DNA from 3 places in the Streptomyces sp. NPDC003016 genome. Region 1 is predicted to be linked to each of the others. Evidence: riboswitches for the same ligand, from Rfam matches in the RefSeq annotation. Region 1 holds a riboswitch; each other region holds the start of a gene.
The links. A riboswitch is a leader RNA that binds a small molecule or an ion and turns the genes downstream of it on or off. The one in region 1 is predicted to bind cyclic di-AMP.
Positions count from the first base shown of each region.

Region 2: linked by a shared signal. The riboswitch ahead of ACWDZ4_RS11545 (M23 family metallopeptidase) and the one ahead of ACWDZ4_RS16660 (transglycosylase SLT domain-containing protein) in region 1 are both predicted to bind cyclic di-AMP.
Region 3: linked by a shared signal. The riboswitch ahead of ACWDZ4_RS30820 (M23 family metallopeptidase) and the one ahead of ACWDZ4_RS16660 (transglycosylase SLT domain-containing protein) in region 1 are both predicted to bind cyclic di-AMP.

Region 1 covers NZ_JBSFTV010000017.1:43,237-47,367, forward strand. The annotation lists gene ACWDZ4_RS16650 (pectate lyase family protein) at 1-616, shown strand, start outside; gene ACWDZ4_RS16655 (GntR family transcriptional regulator) at 865-1,236, opposite strand; gene ACWDZ4_RS16660 (transglycosylase SLT domain-containing protein) at 1,504-2,262, opposite strand; cyclic di-AMP (ydaO/yuaA leader) riboswitch at 2,265-2,425, opposite strand.
Region 2 covers NZ_JBSFTV010000010.1:184,593-188,723, reverse strand. The annotation lists gene ACWDZ4_RS11550 (PrsW family intramembrane metalloprotease) at 1-716, shown strand, start outside; gene ACWDZ4_RS11545 (M23 family metallopeptidase) at 861-1,988, opposite strand; cyclic di-AMP (ydaO/yuaA leader) riboswitch at 2,000-2,147, opposite strand; gene ACWDZ4_RS11540 (DUF2332 domain-containing protein) at 2,405-3,436, shown strand; gene ACWDZ4_RS11535 (PP2C family protein-serine/threonine phosphatase) at 3,327-4,131, opposite strand, start outside.
Region 3 covers NZ_JBSFTV010000050.1:14,685-18,815, forward strand. The annotation lists gene ACWDZ4_RS30810 (M16 family metallopeptidase) at 1-439, shown strand, start outside; gene ACWDZ4_RS30815 (M16 family metallopeptidase) at 460-1,827, shown strand; cyclic di-AMP (ydaO/yuaA leader) riboswitch at 2,062-2,259, shown strand; gene ACWDZ4_RS30820 (M23 family metallopeptidase) at 2,273-3,085, shown strand; gene ACWDZ4_RS30825 (GntR family transcriptional regulator) at 3,256-3,945, shown strand; gene ACWDZ4_RS30830 (HPr family phosphocarrier protein) at 4,108-4,131, opposite strand, start outside.

The sequences.
Region 1 (4,131 bases):
CCTGAACATCAGCAAGCCCGTCGCCCCCGCCGACGGCATCACCGTCCAGAAGTCCACGAAGGTGTGGATCGACCACAACGCCTTCTCCGCCGACCGCAACCAGGGCGACAAGGACTACTACGACGGACTTCTGGACATCACGCACGCGTCCGACTCGGTGACCGTGTCCTGGAACACGTTCAAGGACCACTTCAAAGGCAGCCTCGTCGGCCACAGCGACAACAACGCGGCCGAGGACACCGGGCGCCTGCGCGTGACGTACCACCACAACCACTTCAGCAACGTCTTCTCGCGCATCCCCAGCCTGCGCTTCGGCACCGGCCACTTCTACGACAACTACGTACAGGGCGCCGACACCGCCGTGCACTCCCGCATGGGCGCGCAGATGCTCGTCGAGAACAACGTCTTCCGTACGACCAAGCTCGCCGTGACCACCAGCCGCAGCAGTGAGGTCGACGGGTACGCGGTGCTGCGCGGCAACGACCTCGGAGGCGCCGCGACCGAGATATCCCGTACGGGCTCCTTCACGAACCCGCCGTACAGCTACACGGCGGAGCCGGCCTCCTCCGTCGTCTCCTCGGTGACGGCGGGCGCGGGCACCGGCCGGATCGGCTGACCGGCGCACAGCGGCCGCCGCCGTGTCCCGGCGGCGCAGGGCGTCGAGGAGCGCGCGGTGCTCGTGGTGGGCGGAGCGCAGGGCGTCCAAGGGGTACGGCGGGCAGAGCGGTCGAGTCGCCGCCAGGCCAGCACCACGCCGGAGGGGACGGTGAGCGGCGGGGCCGTCGAGGCGACCCAGAGCTTCCTCGGTCGCGCGGCCGGCCGCCCGGCGGGCGAGGCCGCACTCCAGGGCGAGCCGGTGGTCGATCAGCCGGTGCACCGCCTCCGCGTCCGAGCGGTAGGCGCCGGTGGCGAGGACGGTGCCCGGAGCCGGATGCCCGGCGGCCGGGTCGCCGGCGTCCCGCCCGTGCCGCCGCCCCGCCCGCGCCGGTGTTCCAGTACGCCGTCGGCACACAGCGGGACCGGGGCGCGACGGACGGTGATCTCGGCCACGCCGAGGGCGGTGGCGATGTGCGCCGTGCCGGGCAGGCGCTCACCCGGCATCAGCAGGACCAGGACCACGGCCGGGGCTGTCCGGGCGCGTACCGCGTCGGGGCCGGACAGCCGGCGGACGCCGCTCAGCTCGGGCGCCGGGTCGCACGAGCAGCCGCGGGAGGCGGCCGAGCCGCTGGACGGCACCCGCGTGGGGCAGCTCGCCGAGCCCGCCGGGGACCTGGACGTCTGGCTGCTTGCCGGGCACGGCGTGCGCGCACGGGCTCCGGGGCAGCTGTTCAGCACCGCCCTCGCCTTCTCCCCGGCTCGACGGCGAGACACTCGCCCCGGGGCCCGTCTGGCTGGGGCCCGGCGTGGTGTACCTCGCGTACCTCCGCGACCCGGACGGACGACGCCGTCGGCCCCGCCCCACCGCCTGAACGGCGGGGGAGCGGGGCCGACGACGTGGGCCTCCTAGTAGGGGCCGTTCACATTGTCGATCGAGCCGTACCTGTCGGCGGCGTAGTTGCACGCGGCGGTGATATTGGCGACCGGGTCGTAACTGTCCATCGACGTACCGGGCACGTGATAGGCCTGGAACGTCGGCTGGATCACCTGGAGAAGCCCCTTGGAGGGCGTTCCGGCGGCTGCGTTGGAGTCCCAGTTGTTGATGGCCATCGGGTTGCCCGAGGACTCGCGCATGATGTTCCGGTGAATTCCGTCATACGTACCGGGAATTCCGTGCTTGGCCATGATGGCCAGCGATTCCTTGATCCAGCCGTCGAGGTCGTTGGAATAGGACGCGGATTCCACGGCGGGGGCGTCGCTTTCGGCGGCCGGTGCGGTCTTCCGCTCGGAACGGTCGGCCCGGTCGGAGGCGGACGCCGGCCTCTCGGCCTCGGCCTTGGCCTCGGTCCCCCTGGCGATGGTCAGCTCAAGGCCGGGACGGATCAGCGAGGGGTTGTCGCCGACGGCCTCCCGGTTGTCCTGGTACAGCTTCTCCCAGCCACCGGCCACGGAGTGGTCACCGGCGATCTTGGAGAGCGAGTCGCCGGACATCACGGCATAGATGACGGAGTCGGCCTTCTCGGCAGCGACGGCCTGCGGCGCCGCGCCGGCAGAGGTCGCGCCGATGAGCGGGAGGACGAGTGCGGCGCCTCCCGTGCCCGCGGCGATGAAGCCCCGAGTGAGTGAGGCGTACTTGGAACGACGGTGCTTACCCTTTGCGGGCATGGTGAATTCCTCTCCGTCGCCTGCGAGGTGAGCTGTCGGGTTCGGGCTGGAGATGCCCGGCCGCATGTGAATGCGACTTCACCCCGAGCCGTTCCGGCATTCCGGATCGGCGGCTTACCTGGGTCCCCCGCTCCTGCCGTACGTGAGTGGGTGTGGTTTCCGGACGGCGGCAGGATTCGGCGGTCCACCCGGATTGACGGTGACCGTAAGCGAGAGTGGCCGGGCGGAACAAGCCCTGAAATTGCTCCGCATGATCCATATCGCGGTTCCGGACGGAGAAAAATCCGTCACTCGCCCTGAGCGAGGACTCAACTTTCTTTCTGGGGGCCGGAACTGTGCCCAGTACCGCTTCCGCCATGCCGTTGTGGGCCGTGACTCATATCACTTGGGGGGCTCCGCCGGTCAAAGGCGGGCGCCCAACCGCCCCAACAGGCATGCTATATGGCATGCGATAGAGGCATTTAGCCCGATATTGCATCGCAAGGGTTCGGGGCTCTCTCCGGCCGGCTCCAGCCGTTACGGACCTCCTACGCATCCGCGAAAAGCAGGGCGGCGGACCGGAGGGCACCGCCGCCAGGTGTGACGTCGGCCGACGCTCCCTGGCCAGTGACAGCAGGCCGAGCTTCGACGCCTCCAGGGGGAGGCGCGGCGGCTTGCGCTCCTGCCAGGCGCCCGACGGGAAGAGGGAACGGCCCGCCCGCGCCCGGTCCGCGCGCAACACCACCTCCGATCCGCCCCGTTCGGCCACCGCAGTCTTGAAGTGGACCGGCTTCCGGCCGGTCCACCCCTTGACGTTGCGGTCCGAGGGGTCCGGCAGGGCGAGCAGCATCAGAGAGAGCACCGCGGCGTCCTCGTCCAGTCCGCAGACCTGGGCGCACTCCTCCGCCAGGTGCGGCACCGGGCGCGCGGGGTGCCGCACCCAGCCCGGGACCCGGTCGCCGTCGGCGGCCAGAGGCTCCCCGAGCGCGGCGAAGCCGTCGCTCAGCAGCAGCCGCAGGTCCGCGACGGCCGGGCAGCCCGGAAGGGCTGGGCAGCCGCGGGGAGGGGAGCACGGAGTCGAGGCAGGCGTCCAGGAACTCCAGCAACGGAACGTCAGGCCCCTTGAGCGCGACGGGATCCACACGCAGATGGCGTACGGCGTACGTCGTGTCGCCCACCTCTGTGACCGTCGGGTGGGCGGTGAGCACCCCGGTGGAAGGGGCGTCTCCCCCCGGGTAGTTGCTCTGCAGCGAGAAGAGTGTGAGCGGGCCGGTCCCCGCGGCCGGCTCCTCACGCAGCCGGGATGTCGCCGCGCCGATCGCGGGGCGCAGCGGAAGCGGATCGCCCGCCGGGGTGCGGTAGGCGAGCCGGGCGACGACCCCCGGCAGGGCCGGCAGCCGCGGCTCACCCGCCAGGGCCGAGGGGCCGGGGTCCAGGCAGTTCGCCCCGGCGGCGACGCGGCCGACGAGGGCGGGCAGCCGCAGGATCGGCCACCAGCCCCGGTCTTCGTCTCGGTCCTGCTGCGGGGAGCGGGCCGCCTCTCCACTGGGCGGCAGCATCTCCTCCACGGCGAGCGGGAGAAGGCGAAGAGGTACGGGAAGGGGGGGCGCCCAGCTCGCGCAGCCACCACTCGGCGGCGCGGTCCACGTCGGGGCCGGTGGCCCACAGCTGCTCCGGACCTGAGCTTCCGTTCCCGCGGATCGCGGTAGGCAACCTCCAGATCACCCGTCAGTTCCGCGGTACAGCCGCTCTCTTCGGCACGCCGGCTCATGTGTGTCCCCGTTGCGCTGATCGACAGGACAGACCCCAGGCACCGCCACTGACACCGCCGCCGGACCGTGTTCCGGGCTGCTCCGCACCGGGGACACGTCCCGATCGCGTTCTAGGATC
Region 2 (4,131 bases), on a different contig from region 1:
ACGCCCTGTGGAACGGTTCCGCGGTCTTCGGGACGTACGGCTTCTACGCGGTGTACGCCGCCTTCATGGTCCCCGCCTTCGCGCTGCTGACCTGGCTGGTGATCTGGACACGCCAGCGCGAGCTGCGCACGATCGCCGCCGAGCTGCCCGCCTACGCCGCCGCCGGCTGGCTGCGGCCGGCCGAGCCGTTCACGCTCGCCTCGATGCGGGCCCGTTCGCTGGCACGGGACGCGGCGGCGCGCGCGTACGGGAGCGGTACGTACGGAAACGGAAACGGAAACGGTCCGCACGGGAGCGGTCCGTACGGGGGCAGTGCGTACGGGGGCAGTGCGTACGGAAGCCGGGCAGCATCCGGCGGGCGGGCCCCGTCCCGGGCCGCCGCCCGTGCCGCCGCCCGTGCCGTCGCCGAGTACGAGGTCTTCGCGACGTCCCTGGCCTTCCTGCGCCACCGGGCCCACCGCGGCGCGGTGGGCCCGGACTTCGCGGCACGCGAGCAGGAGCTGCTGCACCACCTGTGGCAGCGCAGGGACGTGGCCGGACCGGCGCTGGAGTACGCGGCGTGGGCGACGAGCCGGGCATGGGCCCCGCCACCGCCCCCGCGGCAGTCCCGGCCGCACCCACGGCCGTCACCGGCGCCGTGGTACGGACCGCCGCCCCAGCGCCCCGCCCCGCACCGGGACCACGCCGTCTACAACCCGTACCGGCAGCAGCGGTAACAGAGCCGGCAGCCCTGGCGACGGGGGGTGTGTGCCAGGACTGCCGGGGACTGAGGGGAACCGCGGGACATACCGTCAGGCCACCGGACCACCGGACCACCGGGCCGTCCGGGGCAGCAGGCCGTCCGGGCCACCGGCCGGCCGTCAGACCGTGAGGCCCTTGTCCCGCAGCCACGCGGCCGGGTCGACGCCGGCGCCGCCGGGCGTGTGCACTTCGAGGTGGAGGTGCGCTCCCGTCACATTGCCGGTGGCGCCCACGCGGCCGATGACGTCGCCCGTTCCGACCTCCCCGGAGGTGGCGGTCATCGAGGAGAGGTGGCAGTACCAGACCTCCGTGCCGTCCGGGAGCTCCAGGACGATGCGGTAGCCGTACGCACCCGACCAGCCCGCCGACGTGATGGTGCCGCCGTGCACGGCCTTGACCGGCGTACCCGTCGGGGCGGCGAAGTCCAGGCCGGTGTGCTGGCCGGAGGACCACATCGAGCCGGACTGGCCGTAGGTGGAGGTGAGCGTGTACGACGAGGTCGGCAGCGAGTAGCTGGCGGCCAGCTTGGCGAGCCGCTCCTGCTCGGCCTTGCGCGCGGCCTCTTCCTCCGCCTGTCGCTTCTCCTCCTCGGCCTTCCGCTTCTCCTCCTCGGCCTTGGCCTCCGCCGCGCTCTGCTGCTCGGCCGCCTCGGCCGCGGCCTGCTCGGCGGCCTTCGCCTCGGCGGCCACCTTGGCCTCGGCGTCGGCGGCGTCCTGCTGCTGCTCGGCCTGCTGGAGGATGCGGGCGCGCAGCGCCTCGCCCGCGTCGGTGGTGCCCTGCCGCGCGTCGGCGGTGGTGACGCCCGCGGTGGTGAGCGGGGCGGCCGCCAGGATCGTTTCGCCCGCCGTGCCCGTACCCGCCTGAACGCCGGAGCCCGATCCGGAGCCCGCGTCGTCGGACATCAAGGAGCCTATGCCGGGAAGGGACTCGGCGTCGGGCAGCGAGTCCGCTATCGCGTCGGGAAGGGAGATCGAGACGGCCGGCTTGTCCTGCGCGGTGGCTATGCCGCCCGCGCCGACCGCGGCGATGACGCCGACACCGAGAACGGTGGAACTGCGGCCGATTCCGCCGCGCTGCTTGACGACGCGATGACGGCCGCGTACGGGCCGGATGGACTCCTCGGTGGGGTTCCACTCTCCCCAGGTTCCCTCGGCGCCACCGGGAATCCCGGCGGCGTTCGGAACGTTCGGTACCTCGTACCCGTAAGAGGGCAGGGGTGCTTCGGGGGCAGGCCTGTTGGACGCCACGGAGGCGTGCTCCTTTCCTTCCTTCTCGCCTACCGGGTTAGCTGACGGGTTCGGAGCAGGAAGGTCTCCTACGGGCCTCCTCGTAGGTACGAAGGAGTCCGATTCACCCCAAGGAACGTGGTTCCCCGGTTCCCTTGCGGAATTCGGCGCGTGCGCACGGTGTCGTCTCTTGTGACGACTGGGACGACCGCGCTGCGTTATCGAACGTTAATAGACACCGGGTCCGCTTTCCAAGCCGTTCCAGGTGATCGTTAACGATATTGGCACGGACCAATCGCCACACATATGGTCACAGCGGGGCGAGTTGCCATGCCCCCGATCGACATTCCGAAACCTCGAAGTGGTGACGGTTCGTCAATTGTTATGCGCAGGGGCGTCTTACGACTACACAGTGTCGCCGGACTAGCTTCGTCACCATGGTTGCCAACAGCACGCGGTCCGTGGCCGGCCGCTACCGCGAGTTCTCCGAACAGCAGGCGCAGGGCGTCTCCCCCGGCTACGCCGAACTCACCGCCCGCATCAGCGAGGACGAGGAGCTCTGCGCCCTCATCGCCGCCCTGCCGCCCGGCAACAAGCAGCAGCCCAACCTCCTCCTCGCCGCCGTCCGTTTCCTCGGCGGCCCCCACGAGCGGTGGGTGTCCTTCCGCGCCTGGACCCTGGCCCACTGGGACGCCGTACGCGCCGTCGTGCTGACCCGCTTCACCCAGACCAACGAGCCCGCCCGCTGCGCCACCCTGCTGCCCCTCCTCGCCGCGCTCCCGCAGCCCCTCGCCCTCATCGAGGTCGGCGCCTCCGCCGGCCTGTGCCTCCACCCCGACCGCTACGCCTACCGCTACGACGGCGGCGCCGTCCTGGGCTCCTCCCCCGTCACCTTCGACTGCCGTACGGAGGGTCCCGTGCCCCTGCCCACCGCGCTGCCCGACATCGCCTGGCGCGCCGGCATCGACCTCGACCCCCTCGACCCCACCGACGAGGACGACGTCCGCTGGCTCCAGTCGCTGATCTGGCCGGGCCGTGCGGAGCGCCCGCGCCAGCAGCTCGCCGCCATCGAGGCCGTACGTACGGCGCCCCGCCCCCGCATCGTCCGCGGCGACCTCGTCGACCACCTCCCGGCGCTGGCCGCCGACGCCCCGGCGGACGCCACCCTGGTCGTCTTCCACACCGCCGTACTGACCTACCTGCCGCTCGCCCGCCGCGAGGAGTTCGCCGCGCTCGTCCGCGCGCTGCCGGGCCACTGGATCTCCAACGAGCACCACACCGTGCTGCCCTGGCTCGATGCCCCCGCCCCCGACGACGAGCACCTGCTCACCCTCGCCCTCGACGAGCGCGCGGTCGCCTTCACGGCTCCGCACGGCCAGGGTCTGCACTGGTTCGGTGCGACGAGTGCGACGAGTGCGACGGGAGAGGCGGGTGCGACAGGTGCGGCGAGTGCGCCGCCACCCGCCTGACCAGGCTCACGGTCCGACGGCGGTCCGGCTGCCCCTCGGCGGGCCGTGCGACCGCCAGCAGGGCCATGTCGTCCGTGGCGGCCCCGTGCGTGTGCAGCCGTACGTCGTCGGTGATCGCGTCCAGCAGCTCCTCGGGTCCCGGGAAGATCCGCCCGCGCAGCCGCGCGGGCGGATCGTAGAAGACACCGGCGGCGTTCCTGGCCTCGGAGAGGCCGTCCGTGAAGAGCAGCAGCGTGGCGCCCGGCGGGAACGCGCATTCCTGGGCCCGGTCGGGCCAGGCCGCCAGCTCGCCCATCCCCAGCGGCAGCGCGGCCTCGGTCGGCACGATCTCCGTGAGATCCCCGTCGGCGTACAGCATGAGCGGTTCCGGATGGCCGCGGTTGACCAGCCGTACGACGCCCTGACCGCGCGGGATCTCGGCGAGCACGGCGGTCGTGAACCCCTCGAAGGCGTCCAGCCCGTCCCGCCGCGCGCCCTCCCGCATGAGTGCCCGCTCCAGCCGCTGCGCGACACCTTCGAGCGACCTCTCCTGCTCGGCGGCCTCCCGGAACGCCCCGATGACGACGGCCACCGCCTCCACCGCGCCGAGCCCCTTCCCGCGTACGTCGCCGACCACCAGCCGCACCCCGGCCGGTGTGTCCTGTACGGCGAAGAGGTCCCCGCCGATGAACGCGTCCGCCTGCGCTGCCTCGTAC
Region 3 (4,131 bases), on a different contig from region 1:
GCGCCTCGCCGGAGCCCCCTCGCTGGGCTGGCTGGACGTCAAGACGTCGGCCGGCGTCGAGGTGCCCGACATCGAGCGCGCGGTCGACGAGGAGCTGGCCCGCTTCGCCGCCGAGGGCCCCACGCCCGAGGAGATGGAGCGCGCGCAGGCCCAGCTGGAGCGCGAGTGGCTCGACCGGCTCGGTACGGTCGCGGGCCGCGCCGACGAACTCTGCCGGTACGCCGTCCTGTTCGGCGACCCCCAGCTCGCGCTGACCGCCGTCCAGCGCGTCCTGGACATCACGGCGGAGGAGGTCCAGGCGGCCGCCGAGGCCCGCCTGCGCCCGGACAACCGCGCGGTCCTGGTGTACGAGCCGACACCCGCGGCGGACGCAGCCGCAGCCGACGACACCGCAGACGCCGCCGGTGCGGCCGGTACGCAGGAAGGGGCGGACAAGTGACCGACACCGCAGCCGTGAGCATGGAATTCCACCCCCAGCCGCAGGCGGGCACCCCCACGCCGTGGGCGTTCCCCGCCCCCGAGCGCGGCTCCCTGCCCAACGGCCTGACCGTCCTGCGCTGCCACCGCCCCGGCCAGCAGGTCATGGCCGTCGAGGTCTTCCTCGCCGCCCCCCTGGAGGCCGAGCCCGAGGGCCTCGACGGTGTGGCCACGATCATGTCGCGGGCCCTCTCCGAGGGCACCGACAAGCACTCCGCCGAGGAGTTCGCCGCCGAGCTGGAGCGCTGCGGCGCCACGCTCGACGCGTACGCCGACCACCCGGGCGTCCGGGTCTCCCTGGAGGTCCCGGTCTCCCGGCTGCCCAAGGCGCTCGGCCTGCTCGCCGACGCGCTGCGCGCGCCCGCCTTCGCGGACGGCGAGATCGAGCGGCTGGTGGCCAACCGGCTCGACGAGATCCCGCACGAGACGGCCAACCCGTCCCGCCGCGCCGCCAAGCAGCTCTCCAAGGAGCTGTTCCCGGCGACCTCGCGCATGTCGCGTCCGCGCCAGGGCTCCGAGGAGACGGTCAAGCGCATCGACTCCGCCGCCGTGAAGGGCTTCTACGCGGCGCACGTGCGTCCCGCGACCGCCACCGCCGTGATCGTCGGCGACCTCGACGGCACCGACCTGGACGCCGTACTGGCCGACACCCTGGGGGCGTGGAAGGGCGACACCGCCGAGCCCCGCCCCGTACCGCCGGTGACGGCCGACGACACCGGCCGTGTGGTCATCGTGGACCGCCCCGGCGCGGTCCAGACGCAGCTGCTCATCGGCCGGATCGGCCCCGACCGGCACGACCGCGTCTGGCCGGCCCAGGTCCTCGGCACGTACTGCCTGGGCGGCACGCTCACCTCCCGCCTGGACCGCGTCCTGCGCGAGGAGAAGGGCTACACGTACGGCGTGCGCGCCTTCGGCCAGGTGCTGCGCTCCGCTCCCGACGGATCGGGCGCCGCGATGCTGGCGATCAGCGGCTCGGTGGACACGGAGTCCACGGGCCCGGCGCTCGAAGACCTGTGGAAGGTGCTGCGCACCCTCGCGGCCGAGGGCCTCACCGACGCCGAGCGCGACGTCGCCGTGCAGAACCTGGTGGGTGTCGCACCGCTCAAGTACGAGACGGCGGCGGCCGTCGCCGGCACGCTCGCCGACCAGGTCGAGCAGCACCTGCCGGACGACTTCCAGGCCCAGCTGTACGCCCGCCTCGTTGAGACGGGCACGGTGGAGGCCACTGCGGCGGTCGTCAGCGCCTTCCCCGAGGACCGTCTGGTCACGGTCCTCGTCGGGGACGCGTCGCAGATCGAGGAGCCCGTCAGGGCGCTCGGCATCGGTGACGTGACGGTGGTCGCCGGCTGACGGTCCGTCCGTTCGAGCCGAGCCGATTGCGCAACTCCCTCACCACGGGAGGTGGAGGGACCCCGGTGGCCGACAGGCTGCCGGGGTCCTTGGCGTATGTCCGTTTTGTTGCGGAGGTTGCCTTTCTGACCTGTGGGGTGCGTTACAAAGTGCGGGGTCTTTTTGGTGATTGAAAGATGTCCCGTTTAGCGTCGGTCCGGCTGTCCGTCAGCAGTGAGCCGCATCCGCGGCACCGGGCAGTCATCGCCGAGTCCCCGTCAGGCGCGAGCCTGGGGAGCCGGGGACCCACCCTCCTGCCGTCTTCGCGGCTGGAGGAGCCCAGTCCCTGGGGTGAATCGGACGTCCTTCCGTGCGTACGTACGGAAGGGGTCCGTAGGAGACCTTCCTGCTCCGAACCCGTCAGCTAACCCGGTAGGCGAGAAGGAAGGAAAGGACCAGCCACTCCATGGCGTTCACCCGTGCCACCGGGAAGCACCGTCGTCCGAGCCGTCCGGGCCGTCTGACGCGCAGGAGCGCGAGCCTCGCGGGCGTTGCCACCCTCGCGACGACCGGCGCCGTCGGGAGCCTGGCCTCTCCGGCCCTCGCCGCCGGCACCAGCGCCGACGCGGCCCACTCCGTCGAGGCGACCGGCCTGACCCAGGCCCTCGTCGTCGGCGACTCCCTCGCCGACCGGATCGCCGCCCAGGCCGAGGCGCAGCAGCACGCCGCCGACAAGGCGGAGGCCGAGCGCAGGGCCGAGGCGGCGCGCAAGGCCGAGGCCAGGCGCAAGGCGGAAGCCAGGGCCGAGAAGGAGCGTGCGAAGCGCGAGGCCGAGGAGCGCGCCGCCCGTGCGGCGGAGCGCGAGCGCCTCACCGCCTACACCCTTCCGGTCGCCGGTTCCGCCGTGACCACCGGCTACCGGAGCGGCGGCTCGCTCTGGTCCTCCGGCAGCCACTCCGGCGTCGACTTCCGGGCCGCGTCCGGCAGTTCCGTCGTGGCCGTCGGTGCGGGCACCGTCGTCGAGGCCGGCTGGGGCGGGGCGTACGGCAACAACATCGTCATCAGGATGAACGACGGCACGTACACGCAGTACGGCCACCTGTCGTCCATCGGCGTCTCCGTCGGGCAGGCCGTCACCCCGGGCCGGCAGATAGGTCTCTCGGGTTCGACCGGCAACTCGACGGGCCCGCACCTGCACTTCGAGGTCCGTACGTCTCCCGAGTACGGCTCCGACATGGACCCGGTCGCGTACCTGCGCGCGCACGGCGTGAACGTCTGACGCACCCCGGTTTTCCCGAAGGCCCCGGCTTACCGCCGGGGCCTTCGGCGTTGGCCAAAATATATCCATGAATTCCTGCCGCCCGTCGGAAATCGCGCGCCGCTGCAATAGAGTCGCCGAACAGGCGTCATTCGACCGCGTTTCGCGAGGATCAAGGCGGAGGTCCGCTCATGCGCATTCCCGCGCAATCGGTATGCACGGCGATCCGTGACGACATCGTCTCCGGCGTCTTCGAGCGGGGCAGCCGGCTCACCGAAGAGCTGCTGGCGCGCCGTTACGGCGTCTCGCGCGTCCCGGTGCGCGAGGCCCTGCGCACGCTGGAGTCCGAGGGGTTCGTCACCACCCGCCGGCACGCGGGCGCCTGCGTGGCCGAACCCACCGCGCAGGAGGCCGCCGACCTCCTGGAGGTCAGAATGCTGCTGGAGCCGCTGGCGGCGGCCCGCGCCGCCCAGCGGCGCACCGAGGCGCACCTCAAGGTGTTGCGCGGCCTGGTCAGGCTCGGTCAGGAGCGGGCCCGCCGGGGCGAGGGCGAGGGCCTGAGCCCCCTGGGCGGCTGGTTCCACGAGACGCTCGCCCAGGCGTCCGGCAGCCCCGGCCTCACGGCCCTGCTCACCCAGCTCAGGCACAAGATCACCTGGATGTACGCCGTCGAGCAGCCCGCCCGCCCCGTCGAGTCCTGGGCCGAACACGGCACGATCGTGGACGCCGTGGCGCGCGGCGACGCGCAGCGGGCCCGGGCGCTGACGGCCCTGCACGCCGAACGGGCGGTGGCCGCGTACCGGCTGCGGCGCCCCGACCCACGGCCGGAACGCGTGAGGACTTCGCAACATGCCGTACACACCGGGGGCGGCCGCAATTAACAGATGCGCCGTATACAAAGAAAGCGAATGGGCGGGGGCTTTTTCTGCTGCCCGGAATTCCTGACGTATATCTCAGCTGTCTCCGCGCAAAAGCGAAGGAGCCGCGACGTCCCGAATCCGGGATGTCGCGGCTCCCTCGTGAGAATGCGCCCGTACGAGTGGTCAGACGGTCTCGGGAAGCTCGTC